Regions from separate parts of the Caballeronia sp. EK genome, predicted to be linked through region 1. Evidence: riboswitches for the same ligand, from Rfam matches in the RefSeq annotation. Region 1 holds a riboswitch; the other holds the start of a gene.

Region 1 (16,079 bases):
GGCGCCGACGATTTGCAGGTGATGGGCCTCGATCCGACGCTGGAACGTGTCTTGTCGCAGGCTTTGTCGACGGGGACGAATCCCGGGCTCGAACCGGGCCTCGCGCAGACGCTGATGAACTCGACGCAGAACGCGATCATGCGTCAGCAGAATCTGGGCTTGCCGCCGGTGTTGCTCGTGCAGCATTCGCTGCGGGCGATGCTGGCGAGGTTTCTGCGCAGAAGTCTGCCGCAGTTGAAGGTGCTGTCTTATGCGGAAGTGCCGGATACCAGGAATGTGAAGGTGGTGAATTTGATTGGGGCGTGATTACAAGAATCACTGCCCCGCGTCAGTGAAGCACTGAACCGATCAGACTCCGAAGGTTCCGCGCATCGAAGACGACGGTCTTCCACGTGTAATAGTTCGCACGCTCGAACTCGGTCTTGCCTACTGCCTGCTGATTTTCCGCAATGGCAAGCACATGTCCTGGCATGTGCATGGCGCGATACTGCATGTGTATGAGTTCACCCTGGAGCAACCGGTTCGCGCTGGTCGCGGCGATGATGATCGACGGCGTGGGTGTCTCGATCACGTGATCCGCAATCAAGCCGCCCGAAATCGGCAGTTCGACTTCGGAGCGGTGTCCGAGACCGAACTCGTCGGCTATGTCGGCGATGATACGAGTCAGCCGTTCCTTGAAATCGCTGCTCGACTGGCGTTCGGGCCGCGAGGTCGCGACGGCGTAAAGCTGCTGGGCTGCTTCGGCCACGCGAAACACGTACGGCACGAGAAACCGCTCGTCGGTGGTCGTCGCGCGAATCACCTCGTCTTCACACAGTCGCGCCGGGCTGAGTCGCGCGTGTTCTTTAGCCCAATGCTCGACGATGCCGGATTCGACGTCGCCGCCCGCCATGCTCGCGGAAAAGCAGGCTTCGCCGTTTTCGTCTATGACCCATCCGTCGTCGCGAGGGCGAATGCGGACAATGACGTGATCTCCCGTTCCGGGATACTGCAGAGGCGTGACGATGCGCTGCACGCCATTGCTGTCGTCGTGCACCTCGAACAGCGTGCAAATCGTTCGCTTGAGAATGTCCGTCAGCACAACAAGTCGCCTTGCCCGTATTGTTCGTTTGAAATCGATATGCCCGCCGTCTCGCAGAACAGGACGATCAGCGCGGCACGATCTTCAGACATACGCGGATCGAAACGTCTCGAAGTTTTCAGGTTAAGCTCGGGCGCTCCGGGCAGCAAGCGATTCCGGTAATCCAAGGCAGTCTGACAAGGCATTTTGCAATGCAAGCCCTTGTGACTCGGGTGATAGTGAAATTCGAGCAGCGGGTACAGATCGCCGCGCGGCAACACGCAAACCAGATGCCCATAGAATGAGCGATCTTCGAGCTCGTCTCCATCGCGCCACATGAAAAGCACGGAGTGATCGTCGGAGACGCGAGTGAGCTCAGTAGCATGAACGCGTGGCCGCGCCATTCTGTTGAACGGCTTAGGCCACTTCGTCTTGTTCATTGGCTTGAATTGCAATGCGCCGCTCAACGTCTTGCGCATGTTTCTGTGCGCAGCAAGTTCCTTCGGTTCCAATGCGATGCTCTCAGGTATTCCTACCGAGCGCATGGGTTCGAGATCGAGATCGCGATCGGTAGAGTCGTTCTTGTTCTACCGATGCTAACTGCTTCATTCCGCGCTTCGAGCGCCATCCAACGAATGTTTCAGTCGCCGAGATGACGCCTGCTCGAAGGCAGGATTCCTCAACACTCCACAATATTCACCGCCAACCCGCCGCGCGACGTTTCCTTATATTTGGTCTTCATATCCGCGCCAGTCTCCCTCATCGTCTTGATGACCGAATCGAGCGAAACATAGTGAGACCCGTCGCCGCGCATCGCCATACGCGCGGCGTTGACGGCTTTCACGGAACCCATCGCATTGCGCTCGATGCACGGAATCTGCACCATCCCGCCGACCGGATCGCAAGTCAGCCCGAGGTTATGCTCCATCCCGATCTCGGCCGCGTTTTCCACCTGCGCCGGCGTTCCACCGAGCACCGCAGCCAACGCACCCGCCGCCATCGAACACGCGACACCGACTTCGCCCTGACACCCGACTTCCGCGCCGGAGATGGAAGCGTTCATCTTGTACAGAATGCCGATGGCGGCCGCCGTCAGCAGAAAATCGACGACGCCCTGCGTGTTCGAGCCCGGCACGAACCGGTCGTAGTAATGCAGCACTGCCGGAATGATCCCCGCCGCGCCATTGGTCGGCGCCGTGACGACGCGCCCGCCGATCGCATTCTCTTCATTCACCGCGATCGCGTAGAGATTGATCCAGTCGATCATGGAAAGCGGATCGCGCAGCGCCTGCTCCGGCTTGCCCGTGAGCGCCCTGTACAGCTGCGGCGCGCGTCGCTTCACCTGAAACGGCCCCGGCAAGTGTCCTTCCGCCGCCGGATTGCCGATGCCGCACCCCCGCGCGACGCAATCCTGCATCACGTCCCAGATGCGCAGAAGCCCGGCGCGAATCTCGTCTTCGCTGCGCCACACGCGCTCGTTTTCCCACATCAACTGCGCGATCGATTTGCCCGATTCCGCGCACATCTTCATCAACTCGTCGCCGGTGTGAAACGGATACGGCAAGTGCTCGTGCGCCGTCAGCACCGCCGTGTTCGCCGCGCCCGCCGTCACGACGAAACCGCCGCCCACCGACAGATACGTCGCTTCGCGCAGCAACGCGCCGTTCGCGTCGAATGCGTAGAGCTTCATGCCATTCGGATGCTCCGGCAGCGCCTGCCGATAGAACGCGATGTTCTCCTTGATCGTGAACGGAATCTTGCGCTTGTCCAGCAACGCGAGCGTCTTCGACGTGCGCACGGTTTCGAGCCGGGGAACGATGCCCGATGCATCGACGGTATCGGGCGCGTCGCCCATCAGGCCGAGCATCACGCCGCGGTCCGTGCCGTGGCCCTTGCCCGTCGCGCCGAGCGAGCCGTACAGCTCGCATTTAACGGATGCGGTCGATTCCAGCAGCTCATCGCGCTCGAGCCCTTGCGCGAACATCAACGCGGCGCGCATCGGTCCCACGGTGTGCGAGCTCGAAGGTCCGATGCCGATCTTGAAGAGGTCGAATACGCTGACTGCCATGACTGCTCCTGCCTGTAAGAGTTAGCGCGCGGGCAGCGGCAGACACACCGCGAGCCACGCGGGCGGTGTCGGCGCGAGCCGCAGCGCGACCGGCGCGTAGCGGCCGTCGAGCCGCGCCGCCAGATGAAAGAGTTCCGCCGAGTTCTTCGGGTCCCATTGACCCGAAAATCCCGGCAAGCCCGCCTCGCGACGCTTGGCGTCGAACGGCACGGACGACTTCACGAATTCATCGTGCGTCTTCGTGCCGAGCGCGTAAGGCGTGAGCCAGTTGAGCGCTTCGGCGAGCGTCGCGCCCGACTGCGCGCGTTCCGGCAGCCAGTTGCGATTGTGCCGCCGCGCGGCGAGCGCCGCCGTCACGAGCGGCTGAAGATCGTATGTCACGTAGCGGAGCGCATCGCGTTCGGCGAAATCGACCGTCGATCCATCCGGCGCGATGTTGTCGCCGATATGCTCGACGAACAGCCGCTGCGCCGCGTTGATGAGCTTGCGGTCGTCGATCGTGAACGCGCCCATCGCCACCAGCTTCACGCGATGGCTCTGCCAGTTGTTCCGGTAATTGCCCGTGAGCGGCCGGGGCTGCTTGTCCATATCGGCGATGTAGCCGGTCACCATTTTCGTGATGAACGCGTTCGCCGTGTTGCGCGTCCTGACCGGCAACGCGCTTGCCGTGAGGTCGTATGCGAGGATCAGCGATTCGAAATTCGTCTCGTCGATCGGATTGAAGCTCGGCTGATAGGTCGTCGTCCATGCGAGCAGGAAGCGGTCGACGAGCCGCAGATAGCGCTCGTCACCCGTCGCGCGCCACGCGAGTGCGGCGTCGCGCATCAGACCGAGGTCTTTCTCCGCTTCGACGCTCTCGTCGTAGATGCCCTCGTGCGGCAGCGTGCCTTCGGTGTGCAGTTTCGCGCGCGCCTTCGGCTGATCGTTCACGTGCGACTGCACCATCTTCACCAGCGCCTTCACGCCGGGATCGGCATTGGTGCGCTCGCTCGTCTGCATCGCGGGCGCGGCGCAGAAATTCATCGCGGCCTGCGCGGACGACGCGACGATGAGCATCGCCGCCAACATCGCTCGCACCCCGCGCGCGCGGATCGTCCCTTTCACCACTCGCACCTTGAACGCCATGTGAACTCCCTGGTTTGGCTTTTTGGTCCGGGGTGAGATGTTAGCTGTTCTGGAACGCGCCGCAAAACCGCCCGACAATGCTTTACGCTTTCGGGCGGCGCTTTCTCTCAGGTTCTGCGCGAAACCTTACTCGTCCGCGTATTCCGATACCGGCACGCACGAGCACATCAGATTGCGATCGCCATACGCGTTGTCCGCGCGACCCACCGGCGACCAGTACTTGCGCGCCACCAGCGACTTCACCGGATACGCCGCCGCTTCGCGCGTGTACTTGTGCGTCCAGTCGTCCGCAGTGACGACCGCCGCCGTGTGCGGCGCGTTCTTCAGCACGTTGTCTTCGCGATCGGCGCGGCCTTCTTCCACCGCGCGAATCTCCTCGCGGATCGCGATCATCGCGTCGATGAAGCGGTCGAGCTCTTCCTTCGATTCCGATTCCGTCGGCTCGACCATCAGCGTGCCGGGCACGGGGAAGCTCATCGTCGGCGCGTGGAAACCGTAGTCGATCAGACGCTTCGCCACGTCTTCCACCGAGATGCCGCTCGATTCCTTGATCGGCCGTACATCGAGAATGCATTCGTGCGCGACGAGTCCGCCCGCGCCGCTGTACAGCACCGGATAGTGCGGCGCGAGGCGCTTCGCGACATAGTTCGCGGCGAGAATCGCGCTTTCGGTGGCGGCGGTGAGCCCTTGCGCGCCCATCATCGCGATGTACATCCACGAGATCGGCAGGATCGCGGCCGAGCCGTAAGGGGCCGACGACACCGCGCCGATGCCCGCGTCATCGCGCTTGTATCCGGTCGATGCCTGATTCGGCAGGAACTTCGCCAGATGCGCACCGACCGCGACCGGACCGACGCCCGGCCCGCCACCGCCGTGCGGAATGCAGAACGTCTTGTGCAGGTTCAGGTGCGACACGTCGCCGCCGAACTGGCCCGGCGCGCACAGGCCGACCATCGCGTTCATGTTCGCGCCATCGACATACACCTGGCCGCCGTGCGAATGCACGATGTCGCAAATCTCGCGAACGTTGCGCTCGAACACGCCGTGCGTCGACGGATACGTGATCATGATCGCCGCGAGGTTCGCGGAATGCTTCCCGGCCTTCGCCTTCAGATCTTCGATATCGACATTGCCGTTCGCATCGCACGCCACGACGACGACCTGCATGCCCGCCATCTGCGCCGACGCCGGATTCGTGCCGTGCGCGGACGCCGGAATCAGGCACACGTTACGATGCCCCTCGCCGCGCGATTCGTGATACGCGTGGATGATCAGCAGGCCCGCATATTCGCCTTGCGAGCCGGCGTTCGGCTGCAGCGAGACGGCCGCGTAACCCGTGCATGCGACCAGCATCTGTTCGAGCTGATCGATCATCGTGCGATAGCCGAGCGTCTGCTCCGCGGGCGCGAACGGGTGAATCTGCGCGAATTCGGGCCACGTGACGGGCAGCATTTCCGATGTCGCGTTGAGCTTCATCGTGCAGGAACCGAGCGGGATCATCGTGCGGTCGAGCGCGAGATCCTTGTCGGCGAGGCTGCGCAGATAGCGCAGCATTTCATGTTCGGAGTGATGGCGGTTGAAGACCGGATGCGTGAGGTAATCGCTCGTGCGATGCAGTTCGGCAGGCAGCGAATCGGCAGCGGCCTGATCGAGCGCGTCGATATCGAACGTTTCGGTCTTGCCCGCGACTTCGGCGAACAACGCGAAGAGCTTGAGCAGATCGTCGCGCGTGGTGGTTTCATCGACCGATACGCCGACTTGCGTCGCGCTCACGTGGCGCAGATTGACATGCGCGGCGTAAGCAGCCTGATGCAGCGCGGTCGTGCTCGCGCCGCTGTCGATCGTGATCGTGTCGAAGAACGTGTCGTTGGCGATCGTGTAGCCGAGCTTCTTCACGCCCGCCGCGAAGATGGACGCCACGCGGTTCACGCGCGACGCGATTGTCTTCAGGCCGCGCGGGCCGTGATAGACGGCATACATGCTGGCCATGATCGCGAGCAGCGCTTGCGCCGTGCAGACATTCGACGTCGCCTTCTCGCGGCGAATATGCTGTTCGCGCGTTTGCAGCGCGAGGCGCAGCGCGGAGTTGCCCTGCGCATCGACGGTCACGCCGACGAGACGCCCCGGCATCTGGCGCTTGAATTCGTCGCGCACGGCCATGTAAGCAGCGTGCGGGCCGCCGAAGCCGACCGGCACGCCGAAACGCTGCGTATTGCCGATCGCGACATCCGCGCCCCATTCGCCCGGCGGCGTGATGAGCGTTAGCGCGAGCAGATCCGCCGCCGCGACGACATGGCCGCCCGCCGCGTGGATTGCTTCCGCGAGCGCGCGATAGTCGCGCACATCGCCATTCGCGCCGGGATATTGCAGCAGCACGCCGAACGCGTTCGCACTCGCGGCATCCGCGGCCGGACCGACCTTCACCTCGATGCCCGCGGGCTTCGCGCGCGTCTGCACCACTTCGATGGTCTGCGGCAGCACGTCGTCAGCGACGTAGAACACGTTCGATTTCGGCTTGCCGACGCGTTGCAGAAGCGTCATCGCTTCGGCTGCGGCGGTGGCTTCGTCGAGCAGCGAGGCGTTCGCCATCGCGAGGCCCGTCAGGTCCATCACCATCTGCTGGAAATTGAGCAGCGCTTCGAGACGCCCTTGCGAAATCTCCGGCTGATACGGCGTGTAAGCCGTGTACCACGCCGGATTTTCGAGCACGTTGCGCAGGATCACCGCCGGCGTGTGCGTGCCGTAGTAACCCTGTCCGATCCAGGTTCGAAACACCAGATTCTCGTCCGCCAGCTTGCGCAGCGACGCGAGCGCTTCCGCCTCGCTCTTCGGCTGCGTGAACGCGCCGAGCGGCAGCGTTTCCTTGCGGCGGATCGATTCAGGAATCACCGCGTCGATGAAGGCCGCGCGCGACGCGAAACCGAGCGCATCGAGCATTGCGCGCTGGTCCGCGTCATCGGGGCCGATGTGCCGCTCGGCGAATGCGTCGTGGCATTCGAGCGCGGCGAGTGACAGGGAGGTGCGGTTCATCAGGCGATCCGGGTGTTCGAGCTTCATGTTTTGTCCTGCGATTGCGGCTCTCCGTCGAGCCGCAATCGTCATTGAGATGAGTTATTCGCCAATCGACTTGCCGTAGCCTTCGGCGTCGAGCAGCTTGTCCAGACCGGCGTCGCCCGCCGGCTTGATCTTGAAGAGCCAGCTTTCGTACGGCGCGCCGTTCACCTGATCGGGCGCCGAGGTGAGCGCGTCGTTCGATTCGACGATCTCGCCCGAAACCGGCGCGTAAATGTCGGATGCCGCCTTCACCGATTCGATGACGGCGATCGCATCGCCGGCCGTAACGGTCTTGCCCGCCGCGGGCAGTTCGACGAAGACGATGTCACCGAGCGCTTCCTGCGCGTGATCGGTGATGCCGATGGTCAGCGTGCCATCGGATTCGGTGCGGACCCATTCGTGCGATTCGGTGTATTTCAGATCGGCCGGGATGCTCATTGGATGCTCCTTGCGTGGTTCTTTCGTGAGTTTCTTGATCGGAGGGAACGGGCGCGACGGCGTTATGAAAGCTCGACCAACACTCGGCCATTGCGCACGAACGGAAGTTTTACCACGCGCGCCGGAAGTTGCTTGTCGCGGATGACGACCTGCACCGTATCCCCGACGGCAACGCCCGTCGGCACGCGCGCGAACGCGATGGATTCCTGCATCGACGGCGAAAAGGTGCCGCTCGTGATCTCGCCGTCGCCGTGTTGCGTGACGACTTTCTGATGCGCGCGCAGCACGCCGCCCGCCTTGCCGTTTTCCTTGATCAGCACGAGCCCGACGAAATTCGCCTTCGAGCCGTTCGCTTCGAGCGCGTTGCGGCCGACGAAATCGCGTTCCGTTTTCAGATCGACGGTCCATGCGAGGCCTGCGTCGAGCGGCGAGACGTTCTCGTCCATGTCCTGGCCGTACAGATTCATGCCGGCTTCGAGGCGCAGCGTGTCGCGCGCGCCGAGGCCTGCGGGCTTCACGCCCACGGCGGCGAGCGCGTTCCACAATGCCTCGACCTGCGTCGCCGGAACGACGATCTCGAAACCGTCCTCGCCGGTGTAGCCGGTGCGCGCGAGCATCAATTCGCCATATTGCGTCGACGGGAAAACGGCCGCGTTGAACGGCTTGATGTCCTGAGTTTGCGCGCGCGTGTCCGGCAGCACTTGCCAGGTCTTTTCGCGCGCGTTCGGGCCTTGCACGGCGATGATCGCGAGATCGCGGCGCGGTGTGATCGAAAGATTGAATTTGCCTTCGGCGTTCAACTGCTCGAACCAGGCGATGTCCTTCTCCGCCGTGCCAGCGTTCACCACGACGCGGAAATTCGTTTCGGAGAAGTAGTAGACGATCAGATCGTCGATCACGCCGCCGTTGCCGTTGAGCAGGCACGAGTAGAGCGCCTTGCCCGGCGTCGTGAGCTTGTCGACGTTATTGGCGATTGCGTGCTTGAAGAATTCGCGGACGGCGTCGCCCTCGAAATCGACGACGCGCATGTGCGACACGTCGAACATGCCGGCGTCGGTGCGCACCGCGCGATGCTCGTCGATCTGCGAACCGTAGTTGACGGGCATGTCCCAGCCGCCGAAATCGACCATGCGCGCGTTGAGCGCGAGGTGGGCGGCGTGCAGGGGCGTGTGTTGAAGTTCGGTCATCGGGGCCTCGGTTCGCGAAACAAAAAAGGCCACGCAGCGCACATTTCGCCTGGCTGGATGCGCCTTCGTGCTGCCTGATGCAGCGCGCAAGGCGCATGCCGCGAAGCGGTTGCGATGCGTGACCCCTCTGTCCTCGGTACCTGAGAGATTGCGCGAACCATCAGCGTGACTGATGGTTCATCGCGCGCCCCTTCGGTGGGCAACTAGCTTCATGCTGAAGCCGCTGCCGCTCTCCAGAGTGCGAGGAAACGGATTCCTCGACGCAGTCGGTCCTTTTGCCTGAGAGTTTGCGGGTGTGCCCCTTCGGCGGCGCGGTCTTCGCTGCATGAACGAGACCACGCGCTCTCCCGACGCGTGCGGCAGAATTTACGCGACCGAATTGGGGTTGTCAAACGGATTCGGGCGCGTCTGATTGCATTAAAAACTGCGTTACTGTTGCTACCTTGTTCGGTCCGAGACTGTGAATGCACCTCAACGAGGCCCGCTGCTAACTTGCCCACTTGCCCGAAAAAAGGCCCACCTCGTGACTCATCAGTATCGATCGCCGTATTCCCTATCGAAATCCTGATACTCGGGCAAGCGCCTGACTTGGCCGTGCATCGGTTCCTCCGCGTGACAACGAACACAAAGAACTTCAAGATTTTCCTCGCGATTGTCATGTTTAAGTCCATTGCGATGGTGAACATGAAGGAACCGTGAAGCTGACTGATCGAGTTCACGGTTGCATCGCTCGCACTTATATTTTCGCTTTCGCCTGATTTCTTCTGAGATCCGCTGCCAATCAAAGGGATACGTATTCAAGGGCGCTGTTGCGGCTGGTTGAGCCGAATCTTTGCTCAACAGATCACGAGGATATTGCTTGAAAAAATCAGACAATTTGAAACCGTTCACCGATTCACGTCTGTCATCGTGCCGCATGTTTATTTTGAAGCCGTTCCAGCCAATTCGGTCAAGGCAGTTCTGACACACCTTCAATGGAACCATCTCCCGACGCGTGGAACAGCCATCCCCGTTGATGATGTTCACATGAAACATCCCGGTTTCCGCATTTGATACCACGTATCTTCCGAATCGATTCGCCCTTTTCATATTCTCGAGCGTTCGACAATATGCGAGATGATAGCGGGGTAACGTCTCTTCTCCGTTAATGACGGAAATGTCTCGAATATAGATCAAAACTCGGTACCCACTGTACTCCAGCGTACCATCGCGTAGTTCGCTAAATTGATCTGCTCCTACATCTACGCCACCATTCTGGAGTTGATCGAACAAAGGAATCTTGATTCCAGCGGCTTGCCACTTCGGGCCAAACGGACCGATGAGTGGCGCCTCCATGCGTTCACGAAGGGAATTGAACGACTCCCACTTTAAAAAATCTGGTAATTCTCGATTCATCTTGGCTGAAGCTCTTTAGCAATCGAATCCATTTTTTCGCTGGCATTCGTTACGATACGAAACTCAACTCGTTGATCGTTGAGTTGGGCATTAACGAATTTTCCCGCGGATAACAACGGACGCGATGAAGACAAGCCGTTTGCCGTCACATGCTGAATCAACCATTTTTTTTCCGACGAGCTCGCCGACAGCGATAACAAAAATTCCAGCGTGCTGCGCGTGCGCGCTTGAGAAAGCTCCATATTTTTGAAGTAGGCCATTGTCTCATCAGTGGTTCCGCTCCATACTGCACTGGTATGGCCTTCGATGCGAATTTCTTTAACCGCATCGACGTACTGCCTTGAAGTAAGCAGCGCGAGATAGCGAGGGAAAAATTTGGCCAATACGACTTTGAATTGAGGTCGCAATTCTGCAGATCCCGTGGTAAAAAGAACAGCGGGATCTTTGAATCGAATGGTCATATCTCCCAAGATTTCGGCATTCCATTGCTTCAGATCTTTTGCGAATTCACTTTGAAGGGCTAACTCCATATCGCGCTTGGTCTTCTCATATTCCTTTACGACCAAAGTAGTTGTCCGCTCGACTCGAAGCATGAACGCCGCCGTCAAAAGCAAAAATACCATCATTAAGCCGGTCATTAGATCGGCCATCGGAATCCAGTAAGTTTGGTTGCCGCGCTCTTCTTTCATTCTTCACGAACCCCTGCCTAAGCGAACGAGTTCCTGCAGACGCTCGGTAAGAGGCGTGTAGTCTGCAACAAATTTTTCGGACAGTGACCCAAGCTGCCGACCTAATGATTGCAAGCTCTTCGATAATTCCTCGTGCAGGGCTTTATCGAGCGCGACAACGCTTTGTCGAATTGCTTCGGTTGATCGGCTGAGACTATCGTTGAGTTCGGTCTGAGACTTGCGTAGCGTTTCGCTGAGCAGCTGCTTCATTTCCGTCGACGCAGCTTCAAATTGGACGCCGAAATTATCCAGGATGTCGGCAACCACAGAGTGCACTTTTGCAGCACTCTGTTTCATCGCTTCGGACATTTCATCGATCTTCTGAGCGAACTGAGGCGTGACATCCTTCATTTGTATCAACACTTCAGCTAGGGATCGCTGAGACTCGTCAATCGCTTTATGCTGCGACGAAAGCCTGATCAACGTACTTTCCAATGCGTCCGCCGTAGAGGTGAATTTCGAAGCTTTGTCAACAAATACCCCGAGCGAGCGCGCCACGCCTCCCAACTCTTCGGCTGCTCTTTTTTGCTGAACTTGTAAGTCGTCGAGCTCATCCTTATATTGCTGCTGCCACACGACAAGCTTTTCCACTGCTGCGTTTAAGTGCTTGAAATCTTCTCCAAATTGATCATTGATCTGTGCGTTGAAATCTTTTATAACTTCCTTGAGCGCGGCGATAAGCGCCTTGGATCCGTCCTCGGACATTCGCTGCGAGAACGTTTCAAACGAGGTTCGCAACAGCCGAAGCTCATCGGCCTGCTCTTGCCTCATGAGTTTCAGTTGCGTTAGCAGACTGCCCTCTTCACTGCCGGACAAACTTCTCTGCAGTGTATGAATCGCGACAACCAAATCATCAATCGTGGCCAATTTCGGCGTATCGCCCGATTGGGGAATGGGCTTCTTCTGAAAAAAGTGCCGAGCGCGTAAAATCAACGAACCGAGTACACCGCAGACGGACGCCCAAAACGCGGTTTTTACTCCATCAAGCAATTGAGGCACGCTATCCGAGACATTCGTCGGATCGAATTTCAGCAGAGCCATCGCGATGCCCAAGAAGCAGCCGGAAATGCCAACCGTTGTTAATATCTCAGGGCCGTACGCAATCGCAAAATTGTCGAATTTTATACAGGCAAAAAAGAGGGTCAGAAGTATAATCGCCAACATGAAGGCGATTGTGACCTTGTCTGAAAACAAAGCCACATACCAGTTGCCGGCATGGGCATTCGAAGCTGCCGTCACGCCCAAGATGATCAGAGCTATCTTAGATCGCATCGTTGAGTTAAAACTATTTTTAAATATCGCTCATTCGAAGTGTTCGAGCAAATTCGTCAAAGAGTGCCAGACGATAGCCGCTATTTGAGAACACTGAGTGCTTGCGACCAGCATAATAGCTTTAAATCATCGGCAGGTCTAAAGAATCAGCCGTTTAGGATTTTTCTCAATCAAATGTCGACGGATTCGCGAGAGGGGCGAGATTTCAGTCATTCCCTCTGCGCACAGGTTCTTAGTCTTCTCCGCTGCCATGGTCAGCCGGTATTTAGCCGTTCCGCTGGAACGGCACACTCCGCCCTTCCCTATCACTCTGAATCGCCAGTTCAATAATCGTCATCGTATCCACCGCGTCCTGCGGCGAGACCGGAAAAGGCTTGCCGTCCTGAATCGACGCCGCCAGCGCGCGATAAAACTCGACATACGCGCCATCTTTCGTGGCGAATTCATGACGCAGGTCGTGATCGCCATCGACTTCGCGCAGCACGCCCGGCGGATTCTTCGCGAACTCCGGATTGCCCGGCCGCATGCCGGAACGCAATTGATCTTCCTGCGTATCGAGCCCGTTCTTCACGTAACTACCACGCGTGCCGTGGATCGCGAAACGCGGCGGCTCCAGCGCCGCGAGCGCGCTCGCGTGCAGGATCACTTCCTTGTCCTCGTAACCGAGCACGAGATGCACGTAATCCGGCGCGTGCGCGTGATCGCGATGCGCCTTCACGAACCCCGTCACCGTCTGCGGCGCGCCGAAGAGCGTCAGCGCCTGATCGATCAGATGCGGCCCCAGATCGAACAGCAAGCCGCCGCCGCGCTCCGCTTCCTCGCGCCAGCGCTGCGGCACTTTCGGACGAAAACGGTCGAAATGCGATTCGTAATGCGTAATGCGCCCGAGCCGCCCGCTTTCGACAAGCGTACGCACCGTCATGAAATCGCCGTCCCAGCGGCGATTGTGGAACGGCGCGAACACGAGCCCTTTCTGCTGCGCGAGATCGGCGAGCGTACGGGCGTCGCGCGCGGAAAGCGTGACCGGCTTGTCGACGACCACATGCTTGCCCGCCGACAACGCGCGATGCGCGAGATCGAAGTGCGTGTCGTTCGGCGTCGCGACGACGACGCATTCGAGGCCGTCGACGGCGAGCAGCGCATCGAAGTCCGCAACGATCTGCGCGTTCGGATAATCCGCCGACGCGCGTTCGGCCTGGCTCGTCGCGATGGCCGTGACTTCCGCCCGGCCGCAGTGCTCGATGACGGGCGCGTGAAACGTCGCGCCGGCGAGGCCGTAGCCCATTACGCCGACTTTCAGTGCTGTGCTCATGCGGGCATCGTCCTGTCGTGAATTCGATCGGATATTGTGGCACGAACAGGGGCCGGAACCGCGCCGCCGCTATCGTGTTAACATCGCGCTCTCCTCCGCGCGCAGGTTTTCAGCTAAGCGCGCCCGAACTCCAAAAGCCCAAAACGATGTCCGCTGGTCTGAACGCCGCGCAAAGCGAAGCCGTGCGCTATCTCGATGGTCCCTGTCTCGTCCTCGCCGGCGCGGGCAGCGGCAAGACGCGCGTGATCACGCAGAAGATCGCGCATCTGATCGAAGGACGCGGCTTCGAGCCGAAGCACATCGCCGCGCTCACTTTCACGAACAAGGCCGCGCTCGAAATGCGCGAGCGCACCGCGAAGCTGCTCGAAGGCAAGACGCTCACCACGCCCGGCAAGGAAGGCCGCAAGATTCCCGTCAATCAATTGACGATCTGCACCTTCCACTCGCTCGGCGTGCAGATCATGCGGCAGGAAGCGGAACATGTCGGACTGAAGCCGCAGTTCTCGATCATGGATTCGGACGACTGCTTCGGCATGGTGCAGGAACAGCTCGGCACGACCGACAAGGGCCTGATCCGCAAGATCCAGTCGATCATCTCGCTGTGGAAGAACGCGATGGTGTCGCCGGATCAGGCGTCCGTGCTCGCGAATAACGAGGACGAGCATCAGGCGGCGATCGTCTTTCGCAGCTACGCGGCGACGCTGCACGCGTATCAGGCGCTCGATTTCGACGATCTGATCCTGCGTCCCGCGCAGCTTTTTGCCGAGAACGAGCAGGTGCGCGACAAGTGGCAGAACCGCCTGCGCTATCTGCTGATCGACGAATATCAGGACACCAACGCCTGTCAGTACGAATTGCTGAAGCAGCTCGCCGGCCCGCGTGCGGCGTTCACCGCTGTCGGCGACGACGATCAGGCCATCTACGGCTGGCGCGGCGCGACGCTCGAAAACCTCGCGCAGCTCGGCAAGGATTTTCCGAAGCTGCACGTCGTCAAGCTCGAGCAGAACTATCGCTCGACGGTGCGCATTTTGACGGCGGCGAACAACGTCATCGCGAACAATCCGAAGCTGTTCGAGAAGAAGCTGTGGTCCGAGCACGGCATGGGCGACACGATCACCGTCACCGGCTGCAACGACGAGGAGCACGAAGCCGAGTCCGTGGTGTTCCGGCTATCGGCGCACAAGTTCGAGCGGCGCACGCAGTTTCGCGACTACGCCATTCTCTATCGCGGCAACTTTCAGGCGCGCATCTTCGAGCAGGTGCTGCGCCGCGAGCGCATTCCTTATGTGCTGTCGGGCGGGCAGTCGTTCTTCGACAAGGCGGAGATCAAGGATCTCATCGCGTATCTGCGTCTGATCGCCAATCCCGACGACGATCCCGCGTTCATCCGCGCGATCACGACTCCGCGGCGCGGCGTCGGCAACACGACGCTCGAAGCGCTCGGCGCGTTCGCGGGCGCGGCGAAGGTGTCGCTGTTCGAGGCGGTGTTCATGGGCGGCATCGAGGCGCGTCTGTCGGCGCGGCAGGTCGAGCCGCTGCGCACGTTCTGCGAATGGATTCGCCGGCTGTCGGACCGTGCGGCGCGCGATCCGGCGACCGAAGTGCTCGACGACATGATGGAAGCCATCCACTACGAGTCGTATCTCTACGACGCCTACGACGAGCGGCAGGCGCAATCGAAGTGGCAGAACGTGCTCGAGTTTCTCGAATGGTTGAAGCGCAAGGGCACGAAGCCGGAAGCCGCGCCGGGCGCGGAGCAGACAGGCTACGACACCGCCGACGGTTTCGCCGATGAAGGCAAGAACCTGCTCGGCCTGATCCAGACCGTCGCGCTAATGTCGATGCTCGAAGGCAAGGAAGAAGATCCGGATGCGGTGCGGCTGTCGACGGTGCATGCGTCGAAGGGACTGGAGTATCCGCACGTGTTTCTGGTGGGCGTGGAAGAAGGGATCATGCCGCATCGCGGCAGCTCGGACGATGACGCGCCCGTCGACGATTCGCGCATCGAGGAAGAACGCCGGCTGATGTATGTCGCGATCACGCGGGCGCAGCGCAGTCTGCATCTGAACTGGTGCAAGAAGAGAAAGCGCGCGCGGGAGACGGTGGTGTGCGAGCCGTCGCGCTTCATCCCCGAGATGCTGCTCGACGATGCACCGCCGCCGACGGCCGAGGAAAAACCGCTGTCGCCGAAAGACCGGATGGCGATGCTCAAGGCGATGTTGCAGAAGACCTGACGCTTTCGCTTTCTTCGCGCTTCAAAATGAAAAACCCTGCGCCGCTTGAACCGACGCAGGGTTTTTTCATTGCACGCGGGAACGTTACTTCGCCGCGTTCACCATGTAATCGACGGCGGCCTTCACGTCCGCATCCGGTGCGTTCGATCCGCCCTTCGGCGGCATCGCGCCTTTGCCGTGCAATGCGTAGTTGTAGACAGTGTCCA
Region 2 (16,079 bases), on a different contig from region 1:
GGCGCTCGTCACGCGAGGCGATGACCAGTTTCTGCTCTCGGAAAACGAATCGACGTATATTCCGCTTGGCGTGCGGCATCGTCTGGAAAACCCGGGCAAGGTGCAGCTCGAAATCATCGAAGTTCAATCGGGCTCTTATCTCGGCGAAGACGACATCGTGCGTCTGGACGATTGCTACGGCCGCATCTGATCTTATCGACAGCGCTCTCGAAACCGAGGTATGACATGCGCGATTTTCAGGGATTGCTGGCGCGGCTTTTCGATGTCGTCATGGTGGTGGGCGGCGCCACCGTAGCATCGCGAATCCGGTTCGACAGTATTGCCGAGCCGGGCTACTACATGCCTTTCGTCGCCTTTGCAGCGGCGTTTTCGCTCGTGCTGTTCCCGGGTTTCGGCGTGTACGAGTCGTGGCGCGGGCGCAGTAAGCTCGTGCTGGCGAGTCATGTTTCGCTCGCGTGGCTCGTCGTGCAGGCATGCGTACTCGTTCTGATGTTCTCGTTGCATCGAATCGACGATGTCTCCCGGCTCTGGTTTGCATACTGGACCGCCATGTCGGGTGCGCTGATGATCATGGGGCGTCTTGCCACGCATGCGGTGCTTGCGCGCATGCGTCAGGCCGGAATGAACTTTCATCGGGTGGCTGTCGTCGGTTGTGGGCGGCATTGCGAATCGATCATGAGAAGAATCGAGCGCGCGAGCCATTCGGGTTTTCGCACGATCGCCGTATTCAACGCATCCGCCGAATTGCCGATAACTTCGAGCGTGCCCGTATTCGATGATTTCGATGCATTCGTCAGGCATGTCCGCGAGGAGCGGGTGGACGAAGTGTGGCTTGCGCTGCCGCTATCGCAAGATCGAACCATCCTGCGCTTCGTAAATGAATTCCGCGACGATCTCGTCAATGTGCGGTTCATTCCCGACGTGCGCAGTCTCGCGCTTTTCGAAAGCGGCGTGACGGACTTGCTGGGGGTGGCCGCGATCAATCTCATGGCTTCTCCGATTTCGCAGAGAGCATTGCTGCAGAAAGACGTTTTCGATCGGCTATTCGCGCTCGCGGCGCTCGTCGCAATTGCACCACTTTTGATCGTCATCGCCATTGCGGTCAAGGTGAGTTCGCCAGGGCCCGTATTTTTCAGGCAGCGGCGCAAGGGCGCGGACGGACGGGAGTTCACCATCTACAAGTTCCGCTCGATGCGCCTGCATGCCGAGAAGGCCGGCGTTCTCCGGCAAGCCACACGTAACGATCCGCGAGTGACGCGCGTCGGCGCTTTCCTGCGTCGCACGAGCCTCGACGAACTGCCGCAATTCTTCAATGTATTGCGTGGGGATATGTCCGTCGTGGGACCGCGTCCGCATGCGCTCGAACATGACGATCTGTATCAGAAAGTCGTGCAAGGTTATATCCATCGATATCGGATAAAGCCGGGAATCACTGGGTGGGCGCAGGTCAATGGCTTTCGTGGGGAGACGGACCGGATAGAGAAAATGGAAGCGCGCGTGGCGCATGATTTGTACTATCTGGGGAACTGGTCTTTCTCACTGGATATGCGCATCATCGCCGCGACGGTGTTCAAGGGGCTGCGCAGCATCAACGCTTATTGATCCGGCCGCATTGCGCGGGCAGGGCGCGCATCATCTCTTTCTCGCGACGAACGTCGCCGACAAATCCGCGGCGCCGAGTTCGCCGCCCATCCATCTCACGCTATCGAGTATCTCGAAGCCACTGAGATCCAGCATGAGCTCGACTTCGGGCCTGAACATATAGCGCATGACGTGAGTCTCGAGAACTGTCTCGACGCTTTGCGTTTTCCAGTCCGTCATGAGGATCGTGTATTTGACGGCTACCGTATTATCGTGCGGACGCATCATCGGCTCGGCGATCCGTATCAGCCCGGTATCTTCGCTGCATGCGCGCTTGATGCGCACTTTTGGCGGATCGGCAAGCACCGCCGGGCCGTACCAGCAATCGAACAGGAACAGCCCGGAGCGCGGCAGATGCGTCGCCGCCGTGTGGCACATGGCCATGAAGTCGGCGTTGGTCGTTTGATAGCTCGCGACATGGAACAGCGAGACGACGGCGTCATAGAGCTCGTCCGTTCGGACGGTGCGTGCATCGCCTTGCTGGAACTTCAGCCGCCTGGCGACCGAGCCCGGCAGCGTGATGCGCCTCGCATCCGCGCGGGCGAGCATGTCCGCACTGGTGTCGATGCCGGCCACGCTGAATCCTGTCGTTGCCAGTTCCGCCGCGTGGCGGCCGGTTCGACAACCGAGGTCCATCAGATTGCCGCCGACTATTCCATATCGTCCTAGAAGGTTGGCCACGAACTCGGCTTCTGCCTTGTAGTTTTTCTCATGATAGAAAAGATCATAGTATTGCGAGTAGCGCTGACTGAAGCTCATGAGAGGCGGCTCCGAAACGAAAACAAGTCCTCGAGATGTACTCATTCACGACAGAGGGTAGCCACCGCGCGGTTCACGGCTGTACGCGTGACGGAATTCGGCAAGGTGTTGGCCGGGTCGCCGATAGCTTTTGAAAGCGCCGTTTTCGACGTGGACAAACCAATACATCGAACTGCAATTCGAATGAGATAACTTTCATTCGGACTGAATCTTTAGATTCCGGGAAATGGAAAAAAGAAAACGTTTGCGCTTTCCCTCGTTGCGCCATTCGAAGGGCATGCGTTTCGTAAGCTTCCAAATAGATTGGTAGTCCGAATGCTATCGCTGATTACGCGAAGAAACGCGAGAAAAGTAGAAGGCCGTGGGCGCTTGTCGGATCGATGCGGCATTCTCGGCCAAGATCATGCTCTTGCCCGCCACGGCGGAAAGAATGTACCGAATAGAAGACTAACCTGCCGGAATCATACGCAAACTACCCCATATATCTGCAACCGAAACATAGGGAGCTAACGCCATGTCTCACGTTACGGCCTTCGGCGATGCAGAGATCAGCAGTCTTTATCACTCATCTGAAGAGAGAGTGACAAAGCTCATAGGAATTTTGCTTTACGACGGATTCTCTCTTCTCGGTGCAGGAACGCTCGCCGAGGCGCTTCATATCGCCAACGAAACGCAGTCGTCCGGCCTCAGCAATGGCGTGACTTATAGCGTCCGTCTGGTCTCCGCGCGCGGCGGCGCGGTTGCCTGTTCGTCGTCGGTATGCGTATGGACGGAGCGATTGGGCGGTCAGCGGTTCCAGGGCTTCGATGCGCTGTATGTCGCGGGCGGAACCGGCGTGACGCGTGCGGCCGCGGATGAAAGCCTCATCGATTCATTGAGGATCGCCTGTTCTCAAAGCGGCGTGGTCAGTTCGCTCGGCAATGGCGACGTGATGCTTGCGGCCGCGGGCATTTCACGGCGCGACTGGGCGTCGGTAGGCCGTGGCGTATGGCATACCGGGACGTCGAAGAGTGCGGCCTCGACAGAACGCAACGACGCGCTGATCAACTCGCTCGCGCTCGTGAAGCGCGATCTCGGCTACGACATCGCGACCGCGGTGGCTGACCGTCTCTCTTCGTCGAACGATCAGCATCTGCCGATCATGCTGAGCACGATCGGCACGACCACGCTGGCCGAAAAGGCGCAGGAATCCGCACGCTGGCTCGAACGCAATTGCGGACGTCCCATCTCGGTCGGCGATGCGGCCCGCACCGTCGCGATGAGTGAGCGCAACTTCCTGCGCCTGTTCAAACGTGAGATGGGGCTCACGCCGTCGCAATATCTTCTGCGGGCGCGCCTCGATCTGAGTTGCGAACTGCTCGTCAAGAGCGACTTGCCGATCGACAAGATCGCGCGCAGAACGGGATTGACCAATGGAGAGAGATTTTCGAAGGTATTCAGAAAGCAGTTTCTGATGTCGCCGACGGAATACCGGTCGAAGCGGAAAAACGGCGATGCGTTGTGATTGCCGTCGGCATCGAGGATGACGAACATCGGCTCGAAACCGAACGCGGTTTCGAGCCAACGGAACGCGGCGTTTGCGTCCCGATACGTTTCCCGCGATAGCAGAAGCGCTCAGGCGGCGAGCACTTCGTTGACCGCCGCTTGCGCATTCTCCACTGCCGCCGCGTGCTCGCGAATCAGCCGGTAAACGGTCTCGCCAGGCACGGTCTCAGATTCGAGCAACTGATCGGCGATCGCACGCAACACCGGCTCGTTCGCCTGCAGTAGCGCGAAGCATTCATCGCTCAGATCGTGCAGCAACGCGTTCGCGTGTCCGATCGAATTCTTCAGTTGCAAGCCCGCATACTGCTGCGGCAGGGCGGCAAGACTGAACAGATTGCCGTCCTCGTTGAAGCCGAATTTCGACACCATGTCGAGGCTGATACGCGACGCTTCCTGAAGATCCGACGCCGCGCCGCTCGATGCTTCGTCGAACATCAGCAGTTCCGCATTGCGCCCGCCGAGCAGCACCTGAATCTCGTTGCGCAGTTCGGTCTCGCGATACAGATGCTTGTCCTGCATCTTCGTGATGAGCGCTACGCCCAACGCGCCGCCGCGCGGCAGGATCGTCACTTCTTCGAGCACGCCCGTGTCGAGCAGCGCCGCGACGAGTCCGTGACCCGCTTCATGCACCGCGATGCGCGTGCGTTCGTCGTCGGACAAGGCGCGCTCCGCGCCGTTGACATCCCCGATACGCGCGATCTTGATCGCTTCGAGGAAATGCTTCGCGGACACTTCACGTTCGCCCGCCTTGCGCGCGACGAGGCCCGCCTGATTGACGATCATCGACAGCGTCGCCGGCGAAAGACCCGTAGTGAGACGCGCGAGCTGATCGAAGTCGATGTCCTCGTTTTTCTTCTTCAGATTGGCCGCATAGAAACGCAGGATCTCGGCGCGATCGTCGAGACTCGGCAGACGCACCTGCACCGTGCGGTCGAAACGGCCAGGGCGCCGCATTGCTTCGTCGAGATTGTCCGGATGATTCGTAGCAGCGACGATGATCACGCCTTCGTTCGATGCGAAGCCGTCCATCTCCGCGAGCAGTTGATTGATGATGCGGTTGCTCTCCGCTTCGACGGGGCCGCCGCCGGTATCGGTGCGCTTGCCGAGGCCATCGGCTTCATCGATGAAGATCACGGTCGGCGCGTTCTTGCGCGCGAGTTCGAACAGATGCTTCACCTTCTGGATGCCGACGCCGTAATACTTCGCGCTGAAATAGCTGCCCGTGATTGCGATGAAGTTCGCGCCGCATTCGCCCGCGAGCGCTTGCGCGAGGCGCGTCTTGCCGACGCCCGGGCCGCCCGCCATCAGAATGCCGCACGGTGCGCGCACGCCCATGCCGGTAAATTGTGCAGGCTCGGTCAGCCATGCGCGCACATCCGTGAGCGCGGCTTTCGCTTCGCCCGCGCCGATGACGTCGTCGAAACGCAGCGTCGGCGACTCGCCGAGCAACTGCGCGCCGCCGCGCATCTCGCGACGCATGAACCAGAGAATGCCGCCGAGCATCAAGAGCGGCAGCAGAAGGCTCAGGATGTCGCGCGAACGATCGAACATTTCGCTCCAGCGCGCCACGCCGGTTCGCACGTCGGCGTCGGGCAGCCAGACGAGTTGATAAGGCGTACTCGCGCCGGGCTTCATATCGCCGAGCAGCAGCGCATTGGAGAATGCGCCGTTATGGTCGGCCACGTAGTACTTCTCGCCCTTCAGCGTGGACACGAGAATCGCATCCGGACTGACGCCGATCGTCGCGACATTTTTGTCGCGGATATCGGTCAGCATTTCCGATGCGTCTTTCTCCCGATGCGTCCACGCCGATGCGTCATGGCGCATCTGACTAGCGACGCCTGCGAGCGCCGCGGACTGCGATTGCGCAGCGCGCAACTCATGGCGCCAATGCAGGAAGCCCGCGCCCGCCACGAGCGTGGCTGCGATCACACCATACGCGATATATCGGCCAACACGTGACCGCAGCGAATTCCTTGCCGGTTTCATCAATTCTTTCCCAGTGGGACCGCGAGGGCGGCGCCCGTCAATCTATCGTCGGAAGAAATGGCATCCGAACGTGTCTCTGTTCGTGCTCCGGTGGTGGGATGCCCGCGCGATGTCTTGATCCTCAAGATGGCGAAGCGATCGACCTTGAACCGCAGATCGTCAACCATGCGAGCATGGCCCTTTTATCGGGAAGTGCTCCGCTGGAATGGTGCCCAAAATGCATGACCATTCGATAACGCGGAACAGCGCGCGAACGAGCGTCAAACACGTCGTTTCAGCTTTCACGTCCCTTTTTTTAATTAACGGCAGGTGACGAGTCTTCTTGACGACCGTGTAAAAAGCGGATGATCCGCGCTCGCGGCGTGATGCAGGTTTGATGGCGTATGCAGGACGGAGCAAGGATATCACGGGAAAAAGCTATGCTCCATCCGGTAAGGAATACTGCTTGCTTAAGCTAGTCCACTGTCCGCGACATGGGGCGCGCGGCGGATCTGAACCGGAGGGACATAACATCATGTTGTATTACGCGTTGGTCTTTTTCATTATCGCGATCATCGCCGCCGCCCTCGGGTTCGGCGGCATCGCGGCAGGCGCAGCGAGCATCGCGAAGATTCTATTCTTCATATTCCTCGTCATCTTCCTCGTGACGCTGGTGATGGGCCTCATGCGACGTTGACGGCCGTCTCGTACGAGCGTCGTGTCGAGGCTGGTCGGCACGACGCTTTTTCTTCGCGAATCAATCTGCGATCCCATCGCTCGCTTCGTCGATCAACTTGAGCGACGCGTCCGGGTCGTTCATCTCGCCGATTGCAAGCAAGGCAAAGCGCGCGAGAAAAAGCGATGCTTTCGCTTCACCGAGTTGTGTCATCGTTTTGCACAGGCGCGTGTAGACGGCGTCGAGTTCTGCATCGTTCATGATCTTCTCCCTCGTTCAATCGGTTGATGCGGACAGCGCGCGTGCGATCGCCGCTTCGATATCGTGCGGTTGCGCATCGCGCCAGCGGCCGAGCACGTGTCCATCGGGCCGCAGCAAATACACAGTGCCGGGCCGTGCGTCGTAACGCTCGAAGATGCGGCCCGTGTGATCCCATGCGTGCACGCCCTGCGTTCGCGGATGCAGATGCGCGCTCAACGGCACCGCCCTGAACGGCAATCCGCTCGCGCGCAACGCGTGCGCGAGCGTCGCGAATGCGACGGGCAAAGCGCCGTCTTCGGTAAAGCACAGCGCGGTTAAGCTCGGGCCGGCGAGATCGGTCAGATGCGCTTCGCGTCCATGCCCGGCCTCCACGATCGTCACCGGATACTCCGCCAGCACCGCGCCGGGAACGGGCCCCGATGCGAACACATCGCGATCGGCGACGTTCAATGGCGAGGTCGCATATGTAATCGCCGAGGTCTGCCGCGGATTGATCAGCGAGCGCACTTCGGGATGCCTGGCCGCGAGACTCAGCACCGCCGTGCGCATCAGATCGAATGCGAACGAAGGCGGCGCCATGAACTCCGTGCTCTTCGTGCCGTAGCTCAGATTCTCGTGCGTGGCGGCGACGCGCTCGTCCGAATAGCTGTCGAGCAGCGTATCGGACGCGAGTCCCTTCACGACGAGCGCGAGCTTCCACGCGATGTTGTCGGCATCGTCGATACCGGAGTTCGCGCCGCGCACGCCGAAGATCGGCACGAGATGCGCAGCGTCGCCCGCGAACATCACGCGCTGATGGCGATAGCGTTCCAGCGTCAGCGCATTGGCCTTGTAGATCGTGATCCAGATCGGCGACCATGCGCCCGTTTCGCCCATCATGTCGAGCAGGCTTTGCACGCGCGGGATGACGTTATCGGGCTTCACGGCTTCGTCGGCATCTTCGCCGTCGCGTAGTTGATAGTCGATGCGCCATACGTTGTCGGGCTGTTTGTGCACGAGCACGGTCGAGCCCGGATTCGACGATGGATCGAAGTATGCGAGCCGCTCCGTCGGCCGCTCGCTTTCGAGCTCGATATCGACGATCACATAACGGCCTTCATAACTCGTGCCCTTGAGTTGAAGACCGAGCGCTTCGCGTATCGTGCTGCGGCCGCCGTCGCTCGCGACGACCCAGCCGGTTTCCAGCGCGTAATCGCCATCGGGTGTCGTGAGTTGCAGCGTCGCGCCATCGTCGCGCGCGTCGATCGATTTCACGCGTGTCTGCCAGCGAATATCGATGAAGTCAGCGCGCTTCTCGGCGGCATCGAGCAGAAACTGTTCGATGTGATATTGCGCGAGGTTGACCATCGGCGGCAGCTTCTGGTTTTCGTCCTGCGGCATCGTGAAATGCAGCACTTCCGTGTCGCGATAGAAGCTTCGGCCACCCGTCCACGGCAGGCCGGTTTTCAGAAAGCCGTCGAGCGCGCCCAGACGTTCGATGATCTCCAGGCTGCGCCGCGAGATGCAGATCGCGCGGCTGCCGTGACACACGGAATCGTCCGCTTCGATCAGCACCGAGCGCACGCCATGATTCGCGAGGCCGAGCGCAATCGCGAGCCCGACTGGGCCGCCGCCGACGATCGTCACGTCATGACGTTTCACATCGATGCCTTTTTCCAGCGCCGGAACGCGCGCCGCATACTTTTTCGCCGTGAACGGATACGGCTTGAATGGCTTGTTCATCCAGTGCTCCTTGCGTGATTCCTTAGACGGCTTGCGCTTTGTTTTGCGTGATCGGCAACATCATCACGACGACCGCGCCGAGCGCGAGCAATACTGCCGAATAGATCAGCCCCGACGTGAAGCTGTGCGTCGCGTCCTTCAGCCAGCCGACGATCAACGGATTGAGCGCCGAACTGATGTTGCCGGTCGCATTGATCACCGCGATGCCGATGGCGCGCGCTCTAAAGCTCAATGCGTGATCGGGCGTGGTCCAGAAGATCGACATCGCCGTATACGAGCCCGCCGACGCGAGGCACACGCCGAGCATGCGCAGCGCGGGGTTCGTCGAACATGCGGTGCAGAGCCAGCCCGCGGCGGAGAAGAGCATCGGCAGCATGAGGTGCCATTTGCGCTCCTGCTTGCGATCCGAGCGGCGGCCCCAGACGATCATCGCGACGATCGTGCAGATCTGCGGAATGGCCGCGAGCAGACCGATCGTGCGATTGCTCGCATCGGCGCTGAAGCTCTTGACGATGAGCGGCGTCCATACCGCGACCATCGCGAGCGTGTTCACGAGACAGAAGTATGCGATCGCGAACTTCACCACGGTCGGCGAAAGCAGTTCCGCGACGATGCTCGCGCCTCGTGCATGCTGAGTCGGCGTGGTCGCGTCGCCGGAATGTTCGGATGCGAGCGTGGCGGCGAGCGCGCGTTTCTCGTCGGCATCGAGCCAGCGCGCGGTGGCGGGACTGTCGTCGAGATAGCGATACACGACGAGGCCGAGCAGCGCCGACGGCAAGCCTTCCAGCAGAAAGAGCCATTGCCAGCCCTTCAGGCCGAGCGTGCCGTCGAGCCCGAGAATGAAGCCGGAAAGCGCCGAGCCGACCGCCGCGGTCACGGGCATCGCGATCATGAAAAGCGCATTGGCGCGCGCACGGTATGCGCCGGGAAACCAGTACGTGAGATAGAGCAGAATGCCGGGCAGAAAACCCGCCTCCGTCACGCCGACCAGCACGCGCAATACGTAGAGCGACGTGGGGCTCGTCGCGAACATCGTGGCCGTCGATGCGAGGCCCCACGCGATCATGATCGTGCCGATCCAGCGGCGCGCGCCGATGCGCGCAAGCACGATATTGCTCGGAATGCCGAACGCGATGTAGGCGACATAGAAGAGCGTCGTCGCGAGCCCGAATTGCGTGCTCGTGAGACCGAGGTCCTTCATCATCGTCAGGCCTGCGAAGCCGATGTTGATGCGGTCCAGAAACGAAAAGAAGAACAGCACGAAGAGGAACCACAGCAGATGCCGCGAGACCTTCGCGATCACCGGTTGTTCGTGCGTATGGGGTATGGGGGTCGCGTTCAATGCGCCGCTTGCGCGGGTGGATTCCATGCTGTCGTCTCCGGTCGTGTCGCTGTGTCGGACATCTGATGCGTCGGAGTATGAAGCGCGGGATCGGGCCGCCTGTCCTCAATTTGGGTACAGCGCGAGGCCCTCAGCGGATCGGGGAAAACACGGATACGTTCGAAGAATTGTCAGACCTTGCCCGGCCCGATGCACAGCGCGAACAGTTGCCGCTGGCTCGAAATGCCGAGCCTGCGGTATGCGCGCTTCTGATACGTGACGACGCTCGTCGCCTTGATGCCCATCGCATCGCCGATTTCCTGCGCGGTGCGGCCTTCGAGCACGCCGGTGAGCACGTCGAGTTCGCGCTTGGAGAGTTCGGGGCACAGGCCGCGCACGCGCGCGAGCATCAGATGCGAGATCGGCATGTCGCGCTGCCCGCAGATCGCGTAATGATGCTTCGCCGCGTGCGCGATGAGCGGCGCCATCGCTTCGATCAAAGCGATCTCGCGCGGATGGTAATTGCCGAAGCGCGTGTCGCGATACAGGTTCACGGAGAGCCACAGATCCGCGCCCGGCTGCACGAGCAGCGACACGCGGTCCGACACGTTCGGCTGGTGATAGCACGCCGCGCGATACGCCTCGTTGGCGATGTCCTCGCTCGTCTGCCGATGCAGCACGAGCATGGAGCCGGGCTTCTCGTTGCGCGCCGAGGAAACGATCTTCTGATTGCCGTCGAGCGCGTAGAAATGGCGCGCGTAAGTGTCGGCGACATCGCGCAGGAAGCGCCCGCCGCGATGATCCGCCACCGACACCGTGCGCGGCCGGTTGCCGAATTCATACGCGAAGATCGTGCATTGCGAAATCGCGGCGACGTCGCCGAGCAGCTTCAGCACTTCGGCGGCGAGCGCGTTGGAATCCTCGCTGCCGATCGACGATACAAGCTCCGTCGCGCGGCTGAGATCCAGCTGCCCGTTCGAGGAGACGCGGTCGAGTCGCCAGGAGCGCATGATGGGCTAGACGAGATACGTGTGGATCCCGCTATTCTAAGCCCGCGCTCCCATCCGCTAACGCGCGATGGCCGAGCGCAGCGCCGAATTGCGGCGCACGATCCAGTTGAAGAGCGGCGTGGCCATCAGCGTGCTGAGCACGGCCATCAGCACGAGGATCGAAAACAGTCCGGGCAGGATCACGCCCGCTGCAAGGCCGATGTTGATGATGATGAGCTCCATCAGCCCGCGCGCGTTCATCAGCGCGCCGATGGCCATCGCGTCGCCGGAAGGCTCGCCGTTCGCGCGCGCGGCCGCCCAGCATGCGATGCCCTTGCCGCCGAACGACGCCAGCAGAATCGCCACGGCCGCGAGCATGATGGCCGGGTCCATCAGCATGTCGAGGCGCGTGTTGAGGCCCGAGTAGGTGAAGAACATCGGCAGCAAAAACACGACGACGAAGGGCTGCAGCATGTCGCGCAGCTTTTCCGTCAGCGGGCCGCGCGGCAGCGCGACGCCGAGCAGAAAGCCGCCAAAGACTGCATGAATGCCGATGGCGTCCATCGCGAATGCGCACAGCGAGAACAGCGCCAGCACGGTGGCGAGCACGCTCGTGGGCAACGGCGCGTGCGGATTCAATCCGGCCGCGAGCCGGCGCAGCAACTTGCCGCCGGCGAAGATCATGAAGAGCGCGAAAGCCGCGCCGCCGCCGATCGCCGCATACGCGCCCGTCCACGAGCCGCCGAAGCTCGCGAGCACGATCGCGAGGATGCACCACGCGGCGGCGTCGTCGAATGCGCCCGCGGTGAGCGCGAGCGTGCCGAGCGACGTGCCGGTCAGCCCGCGTTCGTGGATGATGCGCGCGAGCATCGGAAACGCGGTGATCGCGATCGCCGCGCCGAGAAAGAGCGACGCCTCGTAGAGCCGCACCTTTTCCGCGAAGAGACCGGGGATCGTGTGCAGCCACGGCGTCAGCGCGAACGCGAGCGCGAACGGCGCGACGATGCCCGCGATCGACACGCTCATCGCGCTTTTAGCGCGGGCGCGGAAGTGGTCCGCGCGAAACTCCGTGCCGACGAGAAACATGTAGAGTCCGACGCCGAGCTGCGCGGCGACGTAGAGCATGCCCATCGTCGCCTTGGGAAAGAGCGCCTGCTGCCAGTGCGGCAGCAGCATCCCGAAGAGCGAAGGGCCGAGCAGCACGCCCGCGATCATCTCGCCGACGACTTGTGGCTGACCCACGCGCTGCGCGAGCCTGCCGACGAGCTGGCTCGCGAGCACGATCACCGCGGCCTGGGCGAAAAAATAGACGGACAACTGGGAAGACGGCATCTTTTGAGCAGCGAATAACGGACGACGGGAGTCTGAGGGCGAGGGCGGCGATCTGTCAACGTGTCGGCGGGGGCTTGCCATGCGCATTTCGTACCGGTATTGTGCAAGCGTTCGACAAAGCGTCACGGAAGAGTTCGTCCTCGCGACGACGCCGACGGAGCAACCGCCCCGGAAACTCTCAGGCAAAAGGACCGTGCGCGCTGGAACATCTGGAGAGCGGCGCCTTTGCGCGCCCACCGAAGGGGAGCCCAGGCTGCCGGCGTGAACGTCGGGTGGCACGCGGGCGAAACTCTCAGGTACATGGACAGATGGGGCATCGGTGCCGGCTGCGGCATGTGGCCAAGGCCGGCGATGCTCAATCAATCTGGATCATGTCATGTCACGAATCGCCATCATCGGCGCCGGGATCACCGGCGTCACGACCGCTTACGCCCTTGCGCAGCGTGGTTTTCACGTTACCGTCATCGAGCGTCATCGCTATGCGGCGATGGAAACGTCCTTCGCCAATGGCGGGCAACTGTCGGCGAGCAATGCCGAAGTGTGGAACAGCCGCGCCACCGTGCTGAAAGGCCTGAAGTGGATGTTCACGCGCGACGCGCCGCTCCTCATGAATCCGCGGCCCGGCTGGCACAAGTACAGCTGGATGGGCGAGTTCCTGCGGCAGATTCCGAACTATCGTGCGAATACGGCCGAAACCGTGCGCCTTGCGATCGCGGCGCGCGAGCATCTGTTTCGCATCGCACGGGACGAGAAGATCGACTTCGATCTCGAACGGCGCGGCATCCTGCATTTCTACGCGAGCCGCAAGGAGTTCGACGCCGCATCGAAGGTCAACGAGATCCTGACCGGCGCGGGCCTCGACCGTCACGCGGTCTCGCCGGAAGAGATCGCATCGATCGAGCCGACCCTGCGCGGTGCGTTTCATGGCGGCTTCTTCACGCCGTCCGATTCCACCGGCGACATCCACAAGTTCACGCGCGGACTCGCCGATGCATGCGCGCGGCGCGGCGTCGAGTTCCGCTACGACACGTCGGTGACATCGATCGACGAACAGGCGGGGCGGCTCGCGCTCAACGTCGAGCACGCGGGCGAGACGCAGGCGCTCCAGTTCGACGGCATCGTGATCTGCGCGGGCGTCGGCAGCCGCGCGTTCGCATCGATGGCGGGCGATCATCTCAACGTCTATCCGGTCAAGGGCTATTCGATCACCGTCTGCCTCGACGACGCGCGCAGCCGCGATCACGCGCCGTGGGTCAGCCTGCTCGACGACCGCGCGAAAATCGTCACGAGCCGGCTCGGCGCGGACCGTTTCCGCGTGGCGGGCACGGCGGAGCTGAACGGCTTCAATCGCGATATCCGCGCGGATCGCATCGCGCCGCTCGTCGAATGGACGCGGCGTCATTTCCCCGATGTATCGACCGCGCGCGTGATTCCGTGGAGCGGCCTGCGCCCGATGTTGCCGAGCATGCTGCCGAAGGTCGGGCAGGGCAAGCGTCCGGGCGTGTTCTACAACACCGGACACGGGCATCTCGGCTGGACGTTGTCGGCCGCGACGGCCGAGATCGTCGCGGAAACGGTGTCGCAGCGCCTGCCTTCGAAGCGCGTGCACGTCGGTTCATCGTCGCAGGTGAAGGTGAATACGCCGGCGTGATATCGTCGGCGCACTGTTCACTGTCCGAAGGAGCGCGCAATGGCCGAACTCGTCAATTGCCTGTGGTTCGACGGTAATGCCCGTGAAGCGGCGGAGTTCTACGCCGCCACCTTTCCCGATAGCCGCGTCGGCGCGGGCCATGCGTCCGCGAAGCCGGGCGTGGGGCAGGGGCCGGAACTGACCGTCGAGTTCACCGTGCTCGGCCAGCGCTTCCTCGGACTGAACGGCGGCCCCAACTTCAAGCCGAACGAAGCGGTGAGCTTCATGGTGCATACCGCCAGCGCGGAAGAGACCGATCGCTACTGGAACGCGATCGTCGGCAATGGCGGCGAGGAAAGTCGGTGCGGCTGGTGCAAGGATCGCTGGGGTTTTTCATGGCAGATCACGCCGAAGCGGATGCTCGAGATTTTCAGCGGCCCCGATCGCGAAGCCGCAAGACGCGCGATGGACGCGATGATGACGATGAAGAAGATCGACATCGCCGCGATCGAGCGCGCGGCGGCGGGCGGCTAAAAGCTCAACGATCGAATTCCTTCGTCTGATCGGCTTCCTCGAACATCTTGCCGAAGCCCGTCGGCACGAGCACGACGGAGCGATCGGCGGGATCGTAGTGATCGGCGAGTGCGAACGCTTCCGAGATGATCGTCTGCACGTCCTGGCGCAGCATCGTCACGTCGAAGGACAGATGCGCGGCGAACGGGTCCCAGTCGAAGCACCCGACGACCGCCGATTTCCACGCATCGGGCGATAACGTCGATGTGAACTGCACGAGACCTTCGAAGGCGGTGATCGAGTTCATCAGCAAGCCCGATGGCAACCGCCCGAGCTTCTCGTGGCGAACCGCGAGCGCGCGTCTCGCGGACGCGGCGTTGTAGCCGCAGCATTCCACGGCATCGGACGCGGGCGCGATGCGCCGTGCTTCGAACGCATCGCGAAAGCCCGCTATGCGCGTCTCGGTCGCGTATTCGCCAGCCACGCCGCCAAGCAGAATCAGTTCGTCCGGAGATTCGCCGCGCGCGATGAGCTTGTCGATCAGCACATCGGTGATCGCGCGCGCGCCGCTGCGATTGTCCGACACGACCGACGGCGCGCCGTCGCCGGGCAGATCGACATTGATCGACGGCACGCCAGCCGCCGCACAAAGCGCGTTGAGCGGCGCCGGATTGCGCACGCCGGCGATGAACAGCAATTCCACTCGTTGTGACAGCAGCGTCTCGGTGACGCTCACTTCGACAGCCGGATCGCGCTGCGTGCCGACGACGATCGGACACAGGCCGCGGCTGCGCGCCTGATCCTCGAAAGTCTGCGCGAGGCCCGCGAAAAAGCGGTTGCGGTAGTGCGGCAGCACCATGCCCGCGAGCCCCGATCGCGACAGCCGCAGCCCGCGCGCCTTCATGTTGACGTTGTAGCCGAGCGTGCGCGCGCTCTCCAGAATCCGGTTCGCCGTCTCCTCCTTGATGCGATAACGCGTCCAGGTGCCGTTCAGCACCATGCTCACTGTGGCCGTCGACGATCCCGTCGCCTTCGCGATGTCGTAGATCGTCGACTTTTTTCCGGGGGTATTGCTGACCATCGGGCTTCGCTCCAACCGCGTGTGTTTTCCCAGACGGTAGCCTGTCCGAAAGACGGAACCGAACTAGGGTTTGTCCGAGTCGACCCTGTTGCTGAATAGATTCAGCATACGCCGAACCGGGTTGCTGAATGGATTTAGCGTCATTCGTCCAGACACCGGCGCATCTGGAATTCCGATCACTCAACTGGGCGTCTGCTCGATGTGTGCGGATGTCCTCCGGAGGAGACATGTCCAAGAATATGATTCGCTCGTTGTGTGCAGGCGTGGCCGCATTCGCGTTGGCAATCGGCATGGCCTCGGCGTCGCCCGACAAGCCGGTCATCGGTGTCGTCGTGAAGATCGGCGGCATTCCGTGGTTCAACGCGATGGACGCCGGCATCAAGAAGCGCGCCGAGCAACTCGGCGTGAAGGCGTTCATGGTCGGCCCGACGAGCGCCGATCCGGCGCTGCAGGTGCGTGCGATCGAAGATCTCATCGCGCAGAAGGTCGATGTGATCGGCGTCGTGCCCAACGATGCCGAAGTGCTCGAACCCGTGTTGCAGCGCGCCCGCGCGGCAGGCATCAAGGTCATCACGCACGAATCGCCCAAGCAGAAGAACGCCGACTGGGACTTCGAGCTCGCGTCGGTCAAGGGCTTCGGC

What was found. A riboswitch is a leader RNA that binds a small molecule or an ion and turns the genes downstream of it on or off. The one in region 1 is predicted to bind glycine.
Region 2: it holds a riboswitch for glycine, as region 1 does, so the genes downstream of both, IAG25_RS22650 (D-amino acid dehydrogenase) here and gcvT (glycine cleavage system aminomethyltransferase GcvT) in region 1, are expected to answer to the same signal.

The regions. Positions count from the first base shown of each region.
Region 1 is NZ_JACSUE010000031.1:24,215-40,293, forward strand. Features, by position in the region: gene flhA (flagellar biosynthesis protein FlhA) at 1-306, shown strand, start outside; gene IAG25_RS39290 (hypothetical protein) at 329-1,081, opposite strand; gene IAG25_RS39295 (hypothetical protein) at 1,075-1,539, opposite strand; gene IAG25_RS39300 (L-serine ammonia-lyase) at 1,740-3,128, opposite strand; gene IAG25_RS39305 (alginate lyase family protein) at 3,150-4,253, opposite strand; gene gcvP (aminomethyl-transferring glycine dehydrogenase) at 4,380-7,310, opposite strand; gene gcvH (glycine cleavage system protein GcvH) at 7,365-7,745, opposite strand; gene gcvT (glycine cleavage system aminomethyltransferase GcvT) at 7,808-8,932, opposite strand; glycine riboswitch at 9,050-9,179, opposite strand; glycine riboswitch at 9,190-9,292, opposite strand; gene IAG25_RS39325 (HNH endonuclease) at 9,464-10,327, opposite strand; gene IAG25_RS39330 (OmpA/MotB family protein) at 10,324-11,016, opposite strand; gene IAG25_RS39335 (hypothetical protein) at 11,020-12,294, opposite strand; gene IAG25_RS39340 (oxidoreductase) at 12,593-13,639, opposite strand; gene IAG25_RS39345 (UvrD-helicase domain-containing protein) at 13,786-15,873, shown strand; gene IAG25_RS39350 (c-type cytochrome) at 15,958-16,079, opposite strand, start outside.
Region 2 is NZ_JACSUE010000007.1:258,750-274,828, reverse strand. Features, by position in the region: gene IAG25_RS22705 (mannose-1-phosphate guanylyltransferase/mannose-6-phosphate isomerase) at 1-190, shown strand, start outside; gene IAG25_RS22700 (undecaprenyl-phosphate glucose phosphotransferase) at 226-1,602, shown strand; gene IAG25_RS22695 (class I SAM-dependent DNA methyltransferase) at 1,633-2,400, opposite strand; gene IAG25_RS22690 (GlxA family transcriptional regulator) at 2,981-3,904, shown strand; gene IAG25_RS22685 (AAA family ATPase) at 4,015-5,934, opposite strand; gene IAG25_RS22680 (DUF1328 family protein) at 6,449-6,610, shown strand; gene IAG25_RS22675 (hypothetical protein) at 6,671-6,850, opposite strand; gene IAG25_RS22670 (FAD-dependent oxidoreductase) at 6,866-8,572, opposite strand; gene IAG25_RS22665 (MFS transporter) at 8,595-9,941, opposite strand; gene IAG25_RS22660 (helix-turn-helix transcriptional regulator) at 10,085-10,903, opposite strand; gene IAG25_RS22655 (cation:proton antiporter) at 10,961-12,214, opposite strand; glycine riboswitch at 12,330-12,418, shown strand; glycine riboswitch at 12,421-12,525, shown strand; gene IAG25_RS22650 (D-amino acid dehydrogenase) at 12,591-13,865, shown strand; gene IAG25_RS22645 (VOC family protein) at 13,905-14,378, shown strand; gene IAG25_RS22640 (substrate-binding domain-containing protein) at 14,383-15,438, opposite strand; gene IAG25_RS22635 (substrate-binding domain-containing protein) at 15,666-16,079, shown strand, end outside.